DNA from 2 places in the Solibacillus sp. R5-41 genome. Region 1 is predicted to be linked to the other one. Evidence: riboswitches for the same ligand, from Rfam matches in the RefSeq annotation. Region 1 holds a riboswitch; the other holds the start of a gene.
The links. Region 1 has a riboswitch for cobalamin ahead of CSE16_RS05435 (ribonucleoside-diphosphate reductase subunit alpha). Riboswitches for the same ligand answer to the same signal wherever they lie in the genome.
Positions count from the first base shown of each region.

Region 1 (3,218 bases):
TCCCCCCGCGTGTACAAGTTGAGCCAACTCTCGCCATTTTTCAGACGTAAGACCACGCTCCTCAAAATACTTCCCAGTTTGCCAATCAGAGCCTTTAAATAGCGGATACGCACCCTTTTCCTGCGCTAATGCATTCGATGCTTGGATTGTTAAATAAGCAATTTCTTCATACAATTCATCAGCAAACTGAACCGCCTCATCTGATTCCCACGCGATTTCCTGGAGCGCTAGTAAATGATGCCAGCCAAATGTGCCAAGTCCGATGCCGCGATAGCGTTTATTCGTTAAATCGGCTTGTAGTACAGGAATCGTATTTAGTTCAATTACATTATCAAGCATGCGCACTTGAATTGGGATTAAGCGTTGTAAAGCTTGAGCTGGCACGGCACGCCCTAAGTTAATCGAGCTTAAATTACATACGACAAAATCGCCTGCTTTACGACGTGTTACAATCGTATCATCATCTAATATTTGCGATTCAAATTGCGTCGCACTCATGTTTTGAGCAATTTCCGAACATAAATTACTCGAATAAATCATTCCTGCATGCTTATTTGGATTTTTACGGTTTACTTCATCACGATAAAACATAAATGGTACGCCTGTTTCTAATTGACTGCGCATAATACGTTTCATAATTTCAATCGCAGGAATCACTTCTCTGGATAATATTGGATTATCCACACATTCCTCATAGCGTGTACGGAATGAACCTTCACCGCGCTTCTCATCATAAAAATCCTCTAAAGAATAGCCCATTGTTTTTCGCACTTCATAAGGATCAAATAAATGCCAACCCTCTCTTTGCTCAACCGCCTCCATAAAGATGTCAGGTAAGCAAACGCCCGTAAAAATATCATGTGCACGGAGACGCTCATCCCCATTGTTTAAGCGTAAATCTAAAAATGTTAAAATATCGCGGTGCCATACATCTAAATAAACAGCAATCGCCCCTTGACGTTGACCAAGCTGATCAACTGAAACAGCAGTATTATTTAGCTGCTTAATCCATGGCAGTACGCCACTTGATGCACCTTTATATCCTCGAATTTCTGAGCCACGACTGCGGACTTTCCCCATGTAAACACCTATACCGCCACCATATTTAGAAAGCGTTGCGACATCTGTATTCGTATCATAAATACTTTGCAAGCTATCATCCACTGTATCTATAAAGCAGCTTGAAAGTTGACCATGCGTTTTCCCTGCATTTGATAAAGTTGGTGTTGCTACTGTCATATACAAATTGGATAAAGCCCAATATGCTTCTTCTACTTTTTGCAAACGACTTTCCGTTTCATTTATCATGAGCGTCATCGCAATGATTAACCAGCGTTGTTGTGGGAGCTCTGCTAACGAGTTATCAAAATCTCGGACAACATAACGATCCATTAGTGTACGCAAGCCGATATAAGTAAATAATTCATCGCGGGATGGATCCATAATCGTTCCGAGCAATGTTCTTTCTGCTTTCGAATAATTTTCCACTAACATCGGATGAAGCAACTCTTTTTCTACTAACGTTTCTAGCCAGCCATTGAAGTTTTCATATGGTGCTGACACTTGGAATTTTTGCTGATGCTCACGGTAAATTTTTTCCGTTAATAATTTCCCCGCGACAAACGTCCAGTATGGCTCCTGCTCATCGATATAGCTAATCGTTTCAAGGATGCTTGCCTCAATCCAAGCATTCGTTGTTGCACCTTCATTTTTACGTAACCATTTTTGTGAAAAACGAAGCAATTGCTCCAAGTCTTCATCACCAAATTGTTGCACTAATTGTTCCAGTATTTTTTCCTGTACTTCTATCATGACAGCACTTCCTTTTCGTCGTAATCAACTTGGAAAGGTATCACTTGCCTAAAATAGCGCAGCATACTCTCCTTTTTAAACACAAAAAAACGAATCCCATAAAATTCGGATTCGCTACAATTAGAAATGGAAAGAGAATTTATTGCCTAGGAAATAAATCGCTCTATTCCATTTCCTAGCCCCCGAAGAAATGCGTCGTATACTTAAATTGGCAGGTCTCCTGGCTTTGCTTCATTCTTTGATTTCCCTTCCCGCTTATTCGCAGTGGATTATGAAATCATCGTCAGCATTACAGTTGCGGGGACAGCATTAGTTTTTCACTAATTTCCCTTTTAATCTACATGTTGTAGAACCTATCAAGTATTTTTACTATATATTGTGTATCTTTATGCTGTTGCCATTGTATCATATGAATTTTCACAAGGCAAGGGCTATACTTTTTTTATCAATTAAGCCTTGGCATAATTGCGTCCAGATTTTTTTCGAGCAATCTTGATAAACTCCCATAAAAAATCTGTGACATCCGCCGGGGCATTAATTTGATTCAGCATGGGTTCTAAGCCCACTAAATAAAATTGCATATTTGACATTCATACGCCATTTTTTAACGTAGGGGACCTCTACTGAAACAAGTTAATTTCTGTTATTGGTGCGGTCATTTGTTCAAAAAAGCTCTGGATATTTTGGTCATTTACAGCAACTAATACCGCGCATGATGGACCCGCTGATTTTTGTAAAGGGAGTGCGGTTTCATAAACTTTACAGCCTATAAAGCGCTCAATCTCTATGCCAATTCCTTTTGAACCAGTTGGCCAAAGCGCTTGGATAAAGCCTTCTTTTAATCCTGTATAAAGCTCGCCTAATGAAGCAATTTTTTGTGGATTATTGATTACTTCATTCCCTACTAATGGTTCGCCAACTACAAAATATTGGCAGTTTTCAGGATTACTTGCAAATGCTTTTTTCCCTAGCATCGTCAGTGACACAGCAGATTGAAGTGCTTGAAAATTCGTTTCACTAGATCCTGTTACCGGGGGCATTGGTTGATTTATTTCATTAAAAACTTGTTGAAATCCGTTTATGTATGACTGCCATGCATCGTCCCCTGAAAAGTTGGCTAATAACAGCTGCACAGGCATTGCCCCTGCACACCATTGCTCTAAAATTGCCGTTCGTGCCGTAAAATAACCAGTAACCTCATTGGGTACCTGTACTTCATCTTGTGGCTTTTCGCCAATACACCCAGCATTATCAATCGTTACAATGTTCTCACCTACTTGGATTGCATTTCTCATATTTGCGTACCTTGTCGTTGAACAACTAATTTTAATACAGGCATGACAATCATTGCCACAATGACATTAATAACTGTTGCGATGGACAAAGTGACAATCGAAGCCAAATAA
Region 1 is NZ_CP024123.1:1,174,644-1,177,861, reverse strand. It holds gene CSE16_RS05435 (ribonucleoside-diphosphate reductase subunit alpha) at 1-1,812, opposite strand, end outside; cobalamin riboswitch at 2,005-2,184, opposite strand; gene CSE16_RS21235 (hypothetical protein) at 2,262-2,402, opposite strand; gene CSE16_RS05430 (hypothetical protein) at 2,433-3,107, opposite strand; gene CSE16_RS05425 (ECF transporter S component) at 3,104-3,218, opposite strand, start outside.

Region 2 (3,218 bases), 1.0 Mb from region 1:
TGGGCGTTCGTAACGAATATAAGTTAACTTACATTGCTCTGCTGCGGCCATTGCTGTTTTTGACGCTTCCTCCGCATAAGGATGACTCGCATCAATAATCGTTGTGACACCCTTTTCATGAACGATCGCCGCCATCTCTTCGATTGAAAGACGCCCTACATGATAGGCAATACCAGATTCTTTCAAGCTATTTGCTGCTGAATCTGTCACGACTGTTGCTAATAATGAATGCCCCTTTTTTTGTAGCTCAATGGCAAGCTCACGTGCATCGCTCGTCCCTGCTAAAAATAAAATCATGCCACTCCTCCTAATCTCCACATGGTGCTTCTTCTACTTTAATTTTGCAGCTCATATCTTGGTATGTGAAATGGGCAATTTTCTTCACGCGTTTAAAGTATTTAAAGAAGCGCTCGTTTGGATGTGCATGCTCTTTATATTCCTCAACAATTTTCGTTAATAACGGTATTAGTTCATCTGGCTCTAATCCCTCTGCTACTGGCTGTGCTGCATGTGCCGTTCGACCGACTGGCTTGGCACCAATAAATAAATCAAATTTCTTTTTACGATACACAATTCCAATATCATCAAAAACTGCGCGATAACAAGCCATTCCACAGCCATTAAAACCAACATGAAGTTCCTTTGGTAGCTTCAAACCGGCAAGCGTATCCATAATTTCCTCAGCATATGGAATAGATTCTGCTTTCTCTCCATAACAAAAATCACATGCTTTTATGTTTAATACATCCCCCATAGGTAGCACGTACAATCCAGTTTCACGTAATATTCCAACAATTTTTTCTGGTGCTTCAGTAGGGATTTTTACATGAAAGCGATGATCTGGTGTATATTCTAGCGTTCCATTTTCCCCAACCACTTCAGCAAGTACCTTCATTTGCTTTGGTGTAATCATTTTATTCGCTACCCCTGGTGAAACGGCAAATTCAAAAATCGATTCGATTGCTTGCTGTACTAAAAAATCCGTTTTCTCAGGTTCGTTTGATATACAAGCTAATGCCATTCTTGCCATCTCAAGCGCTGACTTTTCCGCTGTAGGTTGTTGGAGTTTTGTTGGCACTGGTTCTACAGTAGTTACACTTACTTCTTTCAAAGACACTATTTTGGGGCTTTGTCCTGCTTTAATTGCCTCTATTTTTTCATAGCCGGATTGCGCTTCTCCTGTTTCTTGATCAAGCGCCCATGGTTCTGCTTCTTTTTTCAAACGTTGATGCGGTTTCCAAACTTGTTTTTCATCACCAAGCGTATATTTTCTTTGATATCCACGTGGTGTAATAATTTTATTATCGTAAAAGAACGTGGATGAGTTCCCAATTACAACTGTCGTTAACATACCAATGTCATGATCTAACATTTCCGCTAAATTCGTTAACACGATATTTTGACTTTCTCGATAAGCACTTTTCACCAGCCCTACCGGTGTATCAGGAGAGCGATATTTCAGCAAAATTCGCTGTGCTTCTGCAATTTGACGTGTTCTCCGCCCTGATTTTGGATTATAGAACGCTATTACAAAATCCGCCATCGCCGCCGCTTCAATACGCTTTTCAATGACTGTCCATGGTGTTAAGTGGTCACTTAAACTAATCGTACAAGAGTCATGCATAACTGGTGCACCTAGTAAGCTCGCACAGGAGTTAATCGCTGAAATTCCCGGTACAACCTCTACCTCAATACCTGTTGCTTCGGTCCAACCCTTTTCAATTAAAACTTCATACACTAAACCAGCCATTCCATATACGCCCGCATCACCACTCGAAATTACCGCAACGATATTTCCTGCCTCTGCCTGTTTAACAGCATCTTGCGCTCGCGACACCTCTTCGGTCATACCCGTACTGACAATTGTTTGTGCTGTTACTAAATGGCGAATTAAATCTACATAAGTTTTATAACCCATAATATGATTACTTTGCTGTAATGCATCGACGGCTCTTTTTGTAATATGTTCTCGGTCTCCAGGACCAAACCCCACTACAAAAATCTTTCCTTTACTCAAAACATTCCCCTCCAATAAAAAAAACCCAAACTTCTTTTATAAAAGAAGTTTGGGTATCTGAAAATTTATACAAAAAACCGTATTTTCGAAAAATAGAATCTACTACGATCTGCCATATTTGAGTTCTCATCTACACTTCTCCCACCGAAAAGTAAGTAATCGAATTAAATAAGCAGGTTTCCTGGCTTAAACTTCACTTTACTCTCACATCTTCCCATCCTTAGACAGTGATATTTGTGATTTCATCAGTTATTACAGTAGCGGGGGCTGCATTAGATTTTCACTAATTTCCCTATTAATCTCAAAATATAAGCACTCATTTAATAGTTTATTAAATTATGACTTTACAATACCATATAAATGAAATATTACAACTATTTTATAATTGATTTGGCAGCTCCTGCTTCATATAAATACTAGACCTTTACCGTACTCGCTCGCTTTTTACTAAAGTAAATTCCTATAATATTAAAGGCAAGCATTAATAAAACGGTTATTGTTAATGTCCACCAAAACGTTGGCATCGTTACCGATTCATCAATAAAACGCATGCCGTATGTTGACAATTTATATGGGGTAACCGTCCAAAAACCGCCAATTATTGCATCAATAAACAAACCAATGGGAATCAAAATAATCGTTATCGCCGTAGCAATCGGTGTTTTGAATGCCGCACTCATTGCCACAGTAATGGCCATTACTAAAAGAAGCCATGTGTAATACGTACCAAGCATCGCCAAGAAGCGAGCAGGGTCTACCTTGCCATACAAAAGTACCGTATAATAAACACTTCCTGCATAGCCAGCTGTTGCACTAATGATTGCCACACTACTTGCTACAATCCATTTGCTTAAAAACATGGCTGTAAAAGAAATTGGACGTACATATAACAGTGTCGCGGTGCCATTTTGACGTTCCTTACTAAATGTACCGATATATGCTGCGATTAATACAACTAATCCGATTGTTTGAAACTGACCCATAGAAGCAGCAAGTAAGTCCACCGCTTGAAGTTCGGGCATCATCATCGCAAATCCATCTGGCATATTACCGACTGCATTCAAAATGTCCTCCAAAAAATAATTGAGGAGCGGATCGCTCACACCAAGTAAAACAAAGACAATCGGAATCCAAATAAATTTAAAACTACGCAAGCTTTCACGCCATTCTTTTAATAACAATGTATTAAATTGTTTCATTT
Region 2 is NZ_CP024123.1:147,101-150,318, reverse strand. It holds gene cobK (precorrin-6A reductase) at 1-297, opposite strand, end outside; gene cobJ (precorrin-3B C(17)-methyltransferase) at 308-2,017, opposite strand; cobalamin riboswitch at 2,171-2,352, opposite strand; gene CSE16_RS00745 (ABC transporter permease) at 2,434-3,216, opposite strand; gene CSE16_RS00740 (ABC transporter ATP-binding protein) at 3,203-3,218, opposite strand, start outside.
Region 2: it holds a riboswitch for cobalamin, as region 1 does, so the genes downstream of both, cobJ (precorrin-3B C(17)-methyltransferase) here and CSE16_RS05435 (ribonucleoside-diphosphate reductase subunit alpha) in region 1, are expected to answer to the same signal.